DNA from 2 places in the Nonomuraea sp. NPDC059007 genome. Region 2 is predicted to be linked to the other one. Evidence: riboswitches for the same ligand, from Rfam matches in the RefSeq annotation. Region 2 holds a riboswitch; the other holds the start of a gene.
What was found. A riboswitch is a leader RNA that binds a small molecule or an ion and turns the genes downstream of it on or off. The one in region 2 is predicted to bind cobalamin.
Positions count from the first base shown of each region.

Region 1: it holds a riboswitch for cobalamin, as region 2 does, so the genes downstream of both, ACFWY5_RS18460 (ribonucleoside-diphosphate reductase subunit alpha) here and ACFWY5_RS41115 (ABC transporter substrate-binding protein) in region 2, are expected to answer to the same signal.

Region 1 covers NZ_JBHYJD010000010.1:54,161-61,521, forward strand. The annotation lists gene ACFWY5_RS18460 (ribonucleoside-diphosphate reductase subunit alpha) at 1-1,843, opposite strand, end outside; cobalamin riboswitch at 1,956-2,157, opposite strand; gene ACFWY5_RS18465 (Bug family tripartite tricarboxylate transporter substrate binding protein) at 2,182-3,108, opposite strand; gene ACFWY5_RS18470 (ArsR/SmtB family transcription factor) at 3,194-3,763, opposite strand; gene ACFWY5_RS18475 (alpha/beta hydrolase family protein) at 3,844-5,226, shown strand; gene ACFWY5_RS18480 (SAM-dependent methyltransferase) at 5,236-6,024, opposite strand; gene ACFWY5_RS18485 (cytochrome P450) at 6,077-7,264, shown strand; gene glmS (glutamine--fructose-6-phosphate transaminase (isomerizing)) at 7,268-7,361, opposite strand, start outside.
Region 2 covers NZ_JBHYJD010000036.1:45,613-52,973, reverse strand. The annotation lists gene ACFWY5_RS41125 (ATP-binding cassette domain-containing protein) at 1-585, opposite strand, end outside; gene ACFWY5_RS41120 (FecCD family ABC transporter permease) at 588-1,658, opposite strand; gene ACFWY5_RS41115 (ABC transporter substrate-binding protein) at 1,655-2,836, opposite strand; cobalamin riboswitch at 2,968-3,164, opposite strand; gene ACFWY5_RS41110 ((2Fe-2S) ferredoxin domain-containing protein) at 3,223-3,606, opposite strand; gene ACFWY5_RS41105 (hypothetical protein) at 3,639-4,667, opposite strand; gene ACFWY5_RS41100 (MATE family efflux transporter) at 4,667-5,953, opposite strand; gene ACFWY5_RS41095 (LLM class F420-dependent oxidoreductase) at 5,959-6,981, opposite strand; gene ACFWY5_RS41090 (YcaO-like family protein) at 7,001-7,361, opposite strand, start outside.

The DNA.
Region 1 (7,361 bases), on a different contig from region 2:
TGTCCTGGACGGAGCCGTCGGCGCGCTTGATGGCGTCGCGCATGTCCTGCGTCCACAGCCCGCGCTCCTGAAGGTCACGCACCAGATACCGGTTGACCTGCAGGAACTCACCCGACAGCGTCTCGCGCTTGAACACGTTGGACACCTGCGGCTCGATGCACTCGTAGCACCCGGCGATGGAGGCGATCGTCGCCGTCGGCGCGATGGCGATCATGAGCGAGTTGCGCAGCCCGGTCTCGGCGATCCTGGCGCGCAGCGCGTCCCAGCGCTCGGAGGCGCCGACGCCGTAGTGGTCGGGGTGCAGCACGCCCTGGGCGGCGCGGGTGTCGTCGTAGGACGGGTGCCTGCCCCGCTCGACGGCCAGGTCGGAGGAGGTGGCGTAGGCGGCGAGGGCGATCTCCTCGGCGATCCTGGTGGACAGCGCCAGCGCCTCGGGCGAGTCGAACGGCAGCCGCAGCGCGAAGAACACGTCGGCCAGGCCCATGACGCCGAGCCCGATCGGCCGCCACCGCTTGTTCGCCTTCTCGGCCTCGGGCGTCGGGTAGAAGCCCAGGTCGATGGTGCGGTCGAGGAAGCGCACCGCGGTGCGGACGGTGCCGGCCAGCCGTTCCCAGTCCAGGCCGGTGCCGGTGACGTGGGCGGCCAGGTTGACCGAGCCGAGGTTGCAGACCGCGGTCTCGCCGTCGCTGGTCACCTCCAGGATCTCGGTGCACAGGTTGGACAGGTGGATGACGTTCTCCGGCCTGGCCGTCTGGTTGGAGACGCGGTTGGCGGCGTCCTTGAAGGTCATCCAGCCGTTGCCGGTCTGGGCGAGCGTGCGCATCATCCGGCCGTACAGGGTGCGGGCCGGCATCTGCCGCGTGTACAGGCCCTGCTCCTCGGCGGCGCGGTAGGCGGTGTCGAAGGCGTCGCCGTACAGGTCGGTGAGGTGCGGGACCGTCTTGGGGTCGAACAGCGACCACATGCCGTCGGACTCCACGCGGCGCATGAACTCGTCCGGCACCCAGTTGGCGAGGTTCAGGTTGTGGGTACGGCGGGCGTCCTCACCGGTGTTCTCCCGCAGCTCCAGGAACTCCTCGATGTCGGCGTGCCAGGTCTCCAGGTAGACGCAGGCCGCGCCCTTGCGCCGGCCGCCCTGGTTGACGGCGGCGACGGAGGAGTCCAGCGTGCGCAGCCACGGCACGATGCCGTTGGAGTGCCCGTTCGTGCCCTTGATGAGCGATCCGCGCGAGCGGACCCGGGTCCAGGAGATGCCGATGCCACCGGCGTACTTGGACAGGCGGGCGACCTGCCCGTACCGGTCGTAGATGGACTCCAGCTCGTCCCGGGGCGAGTCCAGCAGGAAGCACGACGACAGCTGCGGCCGGCGGGCGCCGGAGTTGAACAACGTGGGAGAAGAGGGCAGATAGGACAACGTGGACATCAACGCGTACAGCTCGGCGGCCTCGCCGACCGTCTGGGACAGGCCGCAGGCGACGCGGAGCATGAAGTGCTGCGGGCGCTCCAGCACCTTGCGGCTCTCGGGGTGGCGCAGCAGGTAGCGGTCGTAGACCGTGCGCAGGCCGAAGTACTCGAACCGCTCGTCGGCGTCGGCGTCGATGAGCGCGTCCAGCTGTTCACGATTTCGCCGGACGAAGTCGGCGAGCGCGTCCTGGATCAGCCCGGCCGCGTGCGTGGCGGCGATGGAGTCCGAGAACGAGCGGACACCGTGGCCGGCCGCCTCGTCGGCGATCTCTTCGGCCAGCAGCCGCGCGGCGACCCGGGAGTTGGCCGGGTCGGCGATCACGCGCGCCGCCGCCTCCTCGATGGCCAGCCGCCGATCCATCTCAACGATCTGCGTCACGTGCAACACTCCTCGCGAGCGAGCTTTCCCCCTGCGAAGGCACGCGAGAGCGCACGCGGCAAGCACGGAGATCCCCCGGCCGCGCAGCCCCCGGGCCCTCCCTCGAGGCCCAATGGACAAGACAACCGCTGGCAGGTCTTCGGGCTCGCGGGCGTCTCAACGCGTGAGTCCTACTGGCCGTCGCTTCCCGGACCTGGGTCCAGTGCTCATGACGGCGGTCGTTCCCGCTTACCGCTGCGGGGCAGCCCTGGAATCGCACCAGGTTCCCTTTTGCTCCGCCTCCGGGGAGGCGAACCAGCGACAGTGCAGGATCCTACATCTAGTGGCCGATCCCGCAACTATCCCCGGTATGTTGTGCTCGGCGTGTCGAGCATGCCGAGTTCACGGAGTACTCTGCGGGTACGGGCGGACTCGGTGGCCAGCCACGTGGCGAAGTCGTCGCCGCTGAGCGGGATGGCCTCCCAGCCCCCGTTACGGCAGGCCTCGTGCCACGGCGCCGACCGGGTCGCGTCCTCCATCATGCGCACCGCGGCGCCCCGCCGTTCGCCGTCCATCGCGGCGGGCCCGACCACCGCGCACCAGTCGGCGAAGTCGACCCGCACCCCGCACTCCAGGAGCGTCGGGGCATCGACGCCGGGGACCCGGGCGGCCGAGGAGACGGCCAGCGGCCTGATCCGGCCGGAGTCGAGCCGGGCCCGCCAGTCGCGCAGCCGCCCGGTGGCCGCCGCGACCTTGCCGCCCTGCATGGCCGCCGCCACCTCCTGGGCGCCCGGGTAGCCGGTGTAGTCGATCTTCCTGACGTCCACGCCGAGCCCCTGCGCGACCAGGCCGAACAGCAGGTGATCGGGCTCGCCCAGGGGCCCGCCGGCCAGGTAGGTGCGCTCCGGCTGGGCCAGCAGGTGGGCGGCGAAGGCGTCGAAGTCCTTGAGCCGCGAGTTGGCCGGCACCACCAGCACCTCGACGTTGCCGGTGAGCCTGGCCAGCGGCGTGGTGGTGACGTGCATGGGGCGCTGGTCGTTCAGCTCGGCGGCGGCCAGCGCGGGCAGGCCGGTGACGGTGACCGTGGTCGTGCCGCCCGTGCCGGTGGCGGGGTAGCCGGTCCTGCGCAGGGTGCGGTAGAGAGCCTGCGCGACCGGGGCCCATCGCTCACCGCCGGGGACGACGCCGACGGGGCCGAGGCCGTGCGCGCCGCCACCCGCGGTGGCGCATCCGGAGGCACAGGCGGCCAGGCCGAGCCCGAGTGCGAAGAACTGCCGACGCCGCATGATGCCCCTCCCCGAACCCCGCGAGACCTCCCATTACATGAGGTTATTGGCAGATCACACGGTGTTACACATCGGGGGGCACTCTTCACGTATCATCGGCCGGCAGCGCGAACATCCTGATGTAGAGCGGGCGGGCGTCCGGGGGCGCGTCGTCGGCCCGGTGGCCGTACTTGGCCAGCAGCGCGATGTACTCCTCGAAGAAGGCGTCGAGATCCTGCTTGGTCATCCGGCCGAACCCCCGCGAGGCCTTGGCCCAGTCGGGGTCGCGCCGGTAGGCGGCCCCGAAGCGGTCCAGCAGCGCACGGTCCTCGGCCATGCCGATGCGGTAGAACTCCTCCAGCACCGCGCGGCTCTCCGGCGCCACGTCGCGGAAGTTCGGCGTGCGGATGTCGCGTGGCATGTCGGCCTTGCGCCACCAGCGCTCGCGGCCGGCCGAGCGCTCGGGGATCTCCTCGATGAAGCCGTACTTCTCCAGCTGGCGCAGGTGGTAGCTGGTCGTGCCGGTCTTGGCGCCGAGCAGCTCGCCCAGCGTGGTGGAGGTGGCGGGGCCGTGCACGTTGAGGTGCGTCAGCATGCGCCGGCGCATCGGATGGGCCAGGGCCTTCAGACGCTCGTGATCGTCGAGATACAGCGGCGCCCCATCCTCATCCCTCATGAGGAGAGAGCTTAGTCCTGCCGGATGATTTCTGCAGACATGTCTTTGCCGAGACCTCTCTGCAGAGTAGCGTCGGCAGCATGAAGAGGTTAGTGATCATGGTGTTCGCGCTCGTCTGCGCGTTCGTCCCGGCCGTTCCCGCGCTCGCCGCCGACGGGCTGACCGTCACCGAGGTCGCCTTCCGCGGCAGCGGCGGCCTCCCGATGCACGGCAGCGTGCTGGTCCCCTCCGGCGCGCGCGGGCCGCTGCCCGGCCTGGTGCTCGTGCACGGATCCGGCGGCGGGACCCCGCGCACGAAGCTGATGACCGAGGCCGAGGCCTTCGCCCGCCAGGGCCTGGCCGTGCTGGTCTACGACAAACGCTCCGAGGGCTACTCGATGACCGTCCGCGACTACGGCCAGCTGGCAGAGGACGCGCTCGGCGCGCACGCGACCCTGCGCGCGTTCGCGGGGGTCGACCGGGACAACGTCGGCATCTGGGGGCTGAGCGAGGGCGGCTGGGTCGCCCCGCTGGCCGCCACCCGCTCCAAGGACGTCGCGTTCGTGGTGATCGTCGGCGGCAACGCCATGCAGCCGCTGCGCCAGCAGACCTGGGCGGTCGCCGCCGGGCTGCGCAACGCGGGCGTCAGCGGCCCGGTGCCCGACCGCGGCGTACCCGCCGTCTACCGGCTGCTGGCCGGCGCCGGGCAGTTCCCGATGCCCTGGCACGACGCGCAGGCCGTGCTCGCCCGGGTCACCCAGCCCGTGCTCGGCATCTGGGGCGCCCACGACCTGCTCACCCCGCCGCGCGAGACCCCGCGGCTGCTGGCCGAGGGACTCTCGCACGAGCACTACACGCTGCGCTACTTCGCCGGCGCCGACCACGCCGCCCACCTCACGCCCGACCGCGGCGTCACCCGCTCCCCCGAGCTCGCGCCCGGCTACGCCGAGGCCGTCGGGACCTGGGTGAAGCGCGTCGCCGCCGGGCGGCTGCCCACCGCGGAGAGCGTGGGCGAGCTGCCCGGCCAGGCGTCGCTGACCGTCGCGGTCCCGCCGCCGGCCTGGTGGGAGTCGGCCGCGGTGCAGGTGGGGGCGCTGGTGCTGTTCCTCGTGGCCTTCCTGGGCTACCCGGTCTGGGCGCTGGTCAGGCGGGTGCGGGGCCGTACCCCGGCGGACATGAGGGCGGGCTGGCCGCGGACGGTGGCGATCGCCGCGCCCGTGGCGGCCTTCGGCGCGCTGGCCTACCTGTTCTACTCGATCATGACGGGCGGCAAGCTGGGCTCACCCGGCCCGCTGGTGGCCGGCCGCCCGCTCGTCTGGCTGGTCCTGCAGGCCCTCGCGGTGCTCGCGCTGGTCGCGGCCGTGCTCACGGTGCCCGCCGCGCGCCGCGCGCGTGGTTCCGAGCGGGTACGGCTGGCCGTCCTGCTGACCGGCGCCGCGGCCTTCCTGCCCTGGGCGCTCTACTGGGGACTGCTGGTGCCCTGAGGCAGCGGGCTAGCGGGGGCGGCCGGGTTTGCGGCCCATCGCGGCCCGCAGGTACGGCGGCAGCCGGTCCTCACCGACCAGCCGGGGCGTGTCGGGGCGCCACTCGGTCACCTCGACCAGTCCCGGTTCGACCAGCTCGAAGTCACCGAAGAAACCCAGGATCTCCGCCTCGGTACGCCCCACGGCCCCGCCTACGGAGGAGCCGCGGTAGATGTTCTTGGCCTCCTCCTCCGCCTCCGGGTCACCGAGCGTCGGCACCGCGTGCGTGAGCACCAGGTAACTGCCCGGCGGCACGGCCTCGCGCAGCACCGCGACCATGCCCGCCGGGTCGTCGGCGTCCTGGACGAAGTGCAGGATCGACACCAGCAGCACCGCGACCGGCTCGGTGCGGTCGAGGAAGCCGCCCACCTCGGGGCTGGCCAGTAACTCTCTGGGCCGCAGCAGGTCGGCGTGGAGGAAGACGACCCGGCCCGACTCCTCCAGCAGCGCGCGGGCGTGCGCCGCCACGACCGGGTCGTTGTCGACGTAGACGACCCGGGCCTCGGGCGCGATCTCGTGCACGTTGCCCTGCGTGGGCAGGCCGCTGCCGAGATCGAGGAACTGCCGGACGCCCGCCTCGGTCAGCGCCCGCACCGCCCGTTGCAGAAAGGCGCGGTTGGCCCTGGCTATCGGGATGGCCTCCGGGATGTGCTTCGACAGCTGGTCGATCGCGTCGCGGTCGACGCCGAAGTTGTTCTTGCCGCCGAGCATGTAGTCATACATCCGCGCCAGATTCGGCGTCTGCGGGTCGAAGGCCACATCATGATCTTAGGTCTTCTCAGTCATGACTTCACTGGATACCGTCCGATTCATGGCCGATTTCGAGCATTTCCCCTTTACGTCCGGTCGGAGGGGTGCCCCATCGGACCAATACGCCATCCGCCGTGAGAAGGAACCGCTCGGCCTGGTCCAGGTACCGAGCGGCGACCACGTCCACCTGGCGACCCGCTACGAGGACGCCGCCATGGTGCTGACCGACCCGCGCTTCAGCCGCGACCTGTCCTACCCCGGCGCGCCCCGCATGTTCAGCGGCTTCACGATCGCCGAGGCGCCCGGCGGCCTGATCGGCATGGACCCGCCCGACCACACCCGCCTGCGCCGCCTGCTGTCGGGTACCTTCACCCCGCGTCAGGTGAACGGCTGGCGCCCCCGCCTGCGCGAGCTGGCCACCGACCTCGCCGACCGGCTGCCCGCCGAGTTCGACTTCGTGACCGCGTTCGCCTTCCCGCTGCCCGTCCAGGTGATCTGCGATGTCATGGGCGTGCCCGGCATCGACAGCGAGCGCGTACGGCGCTGGTCGGACGCCATGCTCTCCTCCTCCGGCCTCACCGAGGAGGAGAAGGCCGGATCGGCCGCGGAGTTCTACGCCTACTGCGCCACGATGATCGCCGAGCACCGCGACGCCCCGGGCGACGGCCTGCTCGCCTCCATGATCGAGGCCAGGGACGGCGGCGACCGGCTCACCGAGGACGAACTCGTCCGCATGACGCTCGGCCTGTTCCTGGCCGGGCACGAGACGACCGGCTCGATCCTGTCCAGGGCGGCGCTGCGGCTGCTGGCTCCCCGCGACGGCTTCGAACGCCTGGTCGCCGACCCCGGCGTGATCCCGCGGGCGACCGAGGAACTGTTCCGCGTGGAACAGCCCGGCGACAGCCCGCTCATCCGCGTCGCCACCGAGGACGTCGAACTGCCCTCGGGCCCGATCAGGAAGGGCGAGGGGGTCATCGCCTCCTTCGCCGGGGCCAACTACGACCCCGGCGTCTTCCCCTCCCCCGCCACCATGGACTTCGACCGCGCCGCCGGGCAGTCGCACCTGGCCTTCGGCCGCGGCGCCCACTACTGCCTGGGCGCCAACCTGGCCAGGGCCGAGGTGCAGGAGTTCCTGGGTGTGCTGGCCGCGCGCATGCCGGGGTTGCGGCTGGCCGTACCGGCTGAGGAGGTGGAATGGACGGTGGGCAGCATCATGGTCCGCCCGCTCCACCTGCCCGTACGCAGGTAGCCCCTACTCGACCGTGACGCTCTTGGCCAGGTTGCGGGGCTTGTCGACGTCCCGCTCCAGGGCCACGGCGGCGTGGTAGGCCAGCAGCTGCAGCGGG
Region 2 (7,361 bases):
ACCACGATCACGGGCCAGGGTACGCAGCAGGCCCATGAGGGCGACCCGAGAGGTGACGTCCAGGAAGGCCGTGGGCTCGTCCAGCAGGATCACCGAAGGTTCCTGGGCCAGGGCGCGGGCGATGAGGACACGTTGCCGCTCGCCGTCCGACAGTTCGCTGACCTGGCGTTCGGCGAGATGACCCGCGTTGACCGCGCTCAGCGCCCAGGAGACGACCGCGTGGTCGGCCGGGCCGAGCCGGCCGGTGAAGCCGGTGTGCGGGTGGCGGCCGAGTCCGGCCACCTCCCGCGCGCTCAGCAGGGGCGGCAGGTCGCGTTCGGTGAGGACGGCCGCCAGCTTGCGAGCCACCTCCGCGGGAGACAGCGAGCCGAGGACCTCCCCGTCGAGGTGCACCCGTCCGGTCAGCGGCGGCTGGAGCCCGGCCATGGTTTTCAGGAGGGTGGACTTGCCGCTGCCGTTGGGGCCGATCAGCACGGTCAGCTCGCCGGGAGCGGCGCTTGCGGCCAGGCCGTCCAGGACCCTCCGCTCCCCTCGTCCGCGGCGTGCCGGGTAGCCCGCGCACAGCGCCTCCAGGCGCAGGGACATCGTCACACCGCCAGTCCGGTCCGGGCCGCGCGGCTGCGCAGCAGCAGGGTGACCACGACGGGCGCGCCGACGATCGTGGTGACGGCGTTCAACGGCAGCACCACGCCGCTGCCCGGCGCCTGCGTGGCCACGCAGCACAACAGGGCGGTCGCCCCGCCGAGCAGGATCACGCCCGGCATGAGCAGCCGGTGATCGGCCGTGCCCAGCAGCAGCCGGGTCACATGGGGTACGGCCAGACCGAGGAAGGCGACCGGGCCGCAGTAGGCGGTCACCGCCCCGGCCAGCACCGAGGCCACCAGCAACGTGAGCGTGCGCACCAGCCGGACGTGCACGCCCATCGTGCGGGCGTAGCTCTCACCGAGCAGCAGCGCGTTGAGCGGCTTGACCCCGGCCAGCGCCGCGCCCAGGCCCGCCAGGCCCACGGGTGCGAACAGCGCCAGATCCGCCCAGGTCGTCCCGGCGAAGCTGCCCAGGCCCCAGCTGATGAACTGCTGCGCCCGCTGCGGATCGGTGTAGACCAGGAGCAAGGTGATGACCGACACCGAAGCGGACCCCACCATGACGCCGATGACGAGCAGGGTCACCACCGAGTGCACTCGCCGGGACAGCGCGAGCACCAGCGCGAGCACGGCCGCGGCACCGGCGGAGGCGGCGACCACGACGCTCGCCTTGCCCAGCCCGGCCAGCCCTGCGGTGAACGCCCCGGCCGCACCGCCCATCCCGGTCGTGACCAGGGCGACACCCAGGCTGGCGCCCGAGCTGACGCCGAGGATGTACGGCTCGGCCAGTGGGTTGCGGAACAGCGTCTGCATCTGCACGCCCGCCGCCGCCAGGGCCGCTCCGGCCAGCGCCGCCGTGATGGCGCGCGGCAGCCGTACCGTCCACATGATCTCCTGAACGGCGGGGTGGGCGGCGGGAGAGCGGATCAGTGCGGCCAGCGCCTCGCCCAGCGGGACGGGTGTGGAGCCCAGCGTGACCGCCAGCGCGAACGCGGACGGGACCGCCGCCGTCATCGCGAGCAGAGCAAGCGCCCGGCGGCGGTAGGCCACTGGGACGACCGCGAGAGCCGTCACTTGGTCATCTTCTGGTAGAAGGCGAACTCGTGGCCGGGGGCGAGGTCGGGGTGGAGGATGGCGACCAGGTCAGCGAGGATCAGGTCGGGGCGGGCGACGCCGCGTTCGTAGAAGTCGTTGCCGCCGCCGGGTCCGAGCGCCTTGTTCGACGACCAGATCTCGCCCGAGGTGAAGGCGGCGAACTTGGCGTAGCGCGGGTCGGCCTTCTCCACGTCCGATAGGCCCTTCCACTCAGCGGCGGTCGCGAGCCAGACCTTGGCGTCCTTGGCCTTGGCCAGCACCGCCTCCAGGTCCAGCGTGCTGCTGCCGGGGCCGGGGGTGTCGGCCCAGGCGTAGCTGCCACCCGCGTCCTTGATCAGCTGGGCGACGTAGCTGCCGCCGTTGGCGATCGACCACTGACCCTCGTACATCTGGCCGGGCAGCACCGTCACCGGCGTGACCGCCTTGACCTTGCCCGTCAGCGCCCGGTAGTCGCTCTCGATCTTGTCGAACACCTGGGTCGCCTGCTGCTCGGTGCCGGTCAGCGCGGCCATCAGCTTGATCCATTCGGCGCGGCCCAGCGGGGAGCTCTCCAGCCACTCGGCGTTGGCGACGATCTTGACACCTGCCTGGCGCAATGGGCCGTAGGCCTTGTCCTCGGTGCCGCCGGTCATCAGCACGCCCGGCTTGGCGGCGATGACCTTCTCGGTGTCGACCTCCTGACCCTTGGCGTACTCGGTGATGGCGCCCTCCTTCACCTTCGCCAGCACCTGTGCCGAGGTGATGAACCCGGCGGAGGCCACGCCTTTGAGCCGGTCGAGCACGCCGAGTTCCGTGACGAAGGGCAGGTGTGTGGTGGAGGCCGAATACAGCGACTCGATGGGGGTCTCGACCACGGTGGCCCCGGCCACCTTCGGGTCGGGCGTGCCGCAGCGCAGCAGCACGTACGTCTCCGGCTTGGCACCGGGTGTGGGCTGCTTGACGGTGATCGTCTGGTAGTGCCTGGCGTAGGTGAGGGTGAAGTTGCCGGCGTGCTTCAGCGTCTGCTTGGCCGGGAAGTAGTCCTTGGCCGGGTCATAGGCGGTGACGCAGCGGCCGTCGGCGGCGGCCGATGGCCTGACGGGCTGGGCCGTACCCGCGCAGCCGGTGACGAGCGCGAGGGCGAGCAGTGCTCCGCCGACAGGGCGAAAGAAACCCAACGGATTCTCCTGGAGGGGAAGGCCGCGACCGCCATTCCTCGACAGCGATCACGGCGTGCGAGGGGGCGGCGCTCCAGGAGGGAGACGGTCGTGCTCACGGTCCATCCTCTCTTGGGGAGATCCGCCCCAATTTCTCGAGGAGGCGACCGCGTGAGTCTCCTGGCTCTCGGGTCAGCGCCTACCCCGGCCTTCCCACCCACGAGAGGCAGTGGCATTGTCGGGGCACGCTCGCCGATCACAGTGGCGGGACCGCGCCGGATTCACACCGGCTTCCTCGTTCCGCCGTCGCCTACGCCGATATCGTCGCACACGTCTTCAGGACTTATCCGGGCGAAGCCGTGTCGAGGGGAACCGGCCTTGACCAGCCCACGATTCCTCGTGCACGACTAGGACTCTCCAAGAAACGCAATGAGCTCGGTCCGGTCCGATGCCCGTGGGCGAAGACGTCGAGGCGGTGTGAAGCGGTGCAGTTCGAGGATGGGCGGCAGCGGGACCAGTCCTGGGCCGCCGGCGCTGATCCAGTCGGCGACGTCCGTGGTGGCGCCCTCGTCGTTGACCAGCGCAAGCCACACCGGACGACCGCCGGCGGCCCGCCCCTCCGGCGTCGGCTGCACGATGACGACGTTGGCCTGGTCGCACACGTCGAGGCAGTCGGTGACGCGGACGTCGGAGACCTCCGCCAGCCGGCGGATCTGCTCGTCATGGTCGAGGGCGGGCACCTTCCGGACGCTGCCGCAGCAGCAGTCCCGGCACACGGTGATCCTTTTCACGGATTCCTTTCATGAGTACGACAGGGTGTGACTCAGCAGCGCTCGCCGCCCCCACCGGCACGCCAGGAGTAGCAGGCGGGGATCATGACCGGGTTCAGCGAGATCAGCCGGACGCTCCGGCCGATCGGAGTGGGAAAGTCGACGCCGACACACCAGGGCTTGGGGGTGTCGCCGCTGCAGTTGGGGCTCTCTCTCTTGATACGCAACGCCTGTGCGGTGAGGTTCATGTGCGACAGTACGGCGCCGCCGTGGCCGCCCCAGGTGTCGACGGTGTAGGTCGTCCCGCCGTTGAGCTGGTGGGCGTTCCAGGAGCCGACGGTCATGTCCTGGGTGTTGCAGGGGTCGCTGGCGTTGGTGTCGAAGTAGGCGCCGGGCAGGTTGCTGGACCACCCCAGCCCACCGTTGCGCAGGATCCAGAAGTCGTTGTCGTTGCAGCCGCCGTTGACGGACAACACCTTGGTGTCGTGCTCGTAGGCGTAGAAACTGTAGCCGGAGCCGTAGGCGCCGTTGCTGTTGCTCAGGCCGAAGAAGGAGTGGCGGATGCCGCGGTGGCCCTGCTGGTTCAGCGCGAGGGTCATGCCCCGGTCGGGCACGTCGAGTTCGGCGGCGACCGCCGCGGAGACGGGCTGGGGGCGGACCGCGCTCACCCTGTCGTCGATCACGGTGACGGGTGTGGTGGACGGGACGGCCGTCTCCGCGGTCACGTAGCCCTTCAGGACGTTCTTGACCTGGGCGGCGGCCTGAGCGGGCACGCGGAGCGCGTCGATGTACAGCGGCTTGCGCTCGCTGAGGTTCCACGTGTCTTCGAACGTGGTCAGTGCGGCTGCCACGCTGCCCTCGGGGGCCAGATAGCCGCCGCGGAACTCGCCTCGATCACCACCGAGAATCTCCAGCGCCGTCGTGCTCAACGATCCCAGCTCCTGCCGCAGGTGCGCGACGGGTGTGGGCGTGAGCTTGAGGACGAGCGTGTCAGGTGTCTCGGCCTGAGCGACCGGGCTCGCGAACGCGGCCATGAGGGCCGTGGCCGCGACGACCACAGCGGTCCGATGTGCTAATGACATCATTCTCCCCGTTCGTTGGTTGTTGACATCACCAAGCCGCGCCGGGCACGCAACCCCACAAGCACGGCCAGGAGGATCGCGAAGGCGTTCCACGCCAGGTAGATCCCGGGCAGCCCGAGGCCGAGGGTCAGGCCGAGCAGCCAGGAGAGCGGGATGAGCAGCAGGTAGTCGCAGGCGACGTTCGCCAGCATCACCGAGCGGGTGTCGCCCTGGGCGCGCAGGAAGCTGCCGGAGGCCATCGCGGGCACCATGGGCGCCAGGCTCAGCATGGCCAGCGGCACCACCTGCCAGGCCAGCGCGACGACCTCGGGGTTGTCGCTGAACCACGACAGGACGGTGGTACCGCCGAGCAGGAGCAACCCGGCCGGCACGGCGAAGACGATCAGCAGCAGCCGGGTCCCGGTGCGCCGCCAGTGCACCGCCCGGTCCGTCTGGCCCGCGCCGATCTCCTGCCCGGCCAGGATGACGATGGATGCCGAAGCCGAGGCCATCACGGTGAAGACGATGAGCAGCAGATTGTCCACGATCCGGTACGCGGCCAGCTCCGGGGTGCCCATCCGGGCGGCGAAGCCGGCGAGGAGCGCCTCGTTGAGGTAGCCGACGCCCATCGCGCTCATCTCCGGCCAGCCGATGCGCCACAGGTCCCGTGCCACGGGCCGGCCGCCGGCGGCCACGCGGGGCAGCCGGGCGCGGCCGTACGCCAGCAGGAACGCGGTGCCCGCGACGGTGGCCGCCAGCGTGGCCAGGGCCGCGCCGGTGACGCCGAGCCCGGCGGAGAAGATCAGCCACAGCCCGAGCGGCAGGTTCACCAGGTTGACCAGCAGTGCGTGCCACATCGCCGCCCGGGTCACCCCGACCCCGGAACAGGCGCTCTGCAGCGTGAAGGAGGCGGCGGCGAAGGGCACCGCGAACGCCAGCACCCGCAGGTACTCCACGCCCGGCCCGGCCAGCTCGGCGGAGGCGCCCAGCAGGCTCAGCACCGGTCCGGCGACCGCGTACAGAAGGGCGCCGATCGCGGCACCGGCCAGAAGCGAGGTACCCAGCCCGACGCGGACGACCCGGACCACGGCCGCGGGCGTGCCGGCGCCGTGCGCCTGTGCCACCTTGATCTGCACGGCGGTGGCCCAGCCGCGTACCACGACCAGGGCGATCAGGTAGACGGGCGCGGCCAGCGCGAAGGCGGCCAGCGCGGTCGTGGAGTGGCGGGCCAGCATGACGGTGTCGACGACGTTGACGACGATCTGCGTCAGCCCCGCCACCAGCAACGGCACCGTCAGTGCCCACATGCGTCTCACAGCACGGCCCGTGCCGCTTCCAGGAGGGCCGGGTCGCGATCGAGCAGGATGACCGTGTCCACCCGCGACTCCCGCCACACGGCAAGCCGCTCGGTCATGGCCTCGATCGGGCCGATCAAGGCCACCTCGTCGAGCAGCCGGTCGGGCACCGCGGCCGTGGCGGCGTCACGGTCGCCGGCGGCGAAGTGCTTGCGGATGTCGTGGGCCGCGCCCTCGTACCCCATCTGGACGACGACGTCGGCGTAGGTGTTGCGCACGCCCGGTGAAGCCGCACCGATCAGATGGGCGTAGAGCGGACGTAACCGCTCCCTGCCCGCCTCGACGGTTGCCGCGTGCGCGACGTACAGAATGGGGCAGATCTTCACCTCTCCGGCCGTGCGACCGGCCTTGGCGATGCCCGCGTCCAGCGGAGCCAGGATGGCGGCCTCGTGCTCGGGCGCGTACATCCCCGACAGCCACCCGTCGGCGAGCTCACCGGTGAGCGCCAGGTTGCCGGGCCCGATGGCCGCCAGATACAGCGGGATGCGCGGGCGGAGCGGGGTCATCTCCGAGCGAACCGGCCGCGCCCGCCCCGTCGAGCCCGCCCCGGTGTACGGCAGGCGGTACAGCTCCCCGGCGTACTCCACCCGATCCTCGCGCGCGATCGCCTTGCGCACGATCTCGACGTACTCGCGGGTGCGGCGCAGCGGCCGGTCGTACGGCAGGCCGTGCCAGCCCTCCACGATCCACGGCACCGACAGCCCGAGGCCGAGCTGGAACCGGCCATGCGACAGCACGTCCAGCGTCATGGCGGTCATGGCCGTGGCGGCCGGAGTGCGGGCCGGGATCTGCATGATCGCGGTGCCCAGCTCGATGCGCTCGGTCACGGCGGCGAGGTAGCCGAGCACGCTGACGGCGTCAGGTCCGTACTCCTCCACGCTCCACACGGAGTCGACGCCGATGCTCTCGGCGTGCCGGATCGTCGGCAGCACCTCCTCCATCGGCTCGCCGCCGTAGCCCATCGCAAGTCCGAGCCGCATGTCTTGTCTCCTCCTGGGTTCACGCGAAGGGCAGGGGAACCGGGGTCAGATCTGATGACGGCGGGATCCGGGTCCCGCCGAGAAAGGGGAACGCGGCCGGGGCGTTGCACAACAGCCCGGGCACGATGACCCGGGCGACATGCAGGTCCGTGCCCGGGACGGTGAGGTCCACGGCGTAGGCCCGGAAGCTCGCCTCACCCGTGGCGGGCGATCCTGCCGGGTGGCGCAGCCGGTCGAGCGTCTCGCCCTGCAGGCGTTCGTCCAGGTAGAGCTGGACGTGCAGGCGCACGTCGTTGACCGAACGCCAGCCGCGCCGCAGGTCGTCGAGGTAGCGGCGGTCGGCGCGGCGCGGCAGGTACGGCGGCCCGGGGTCCACGCGC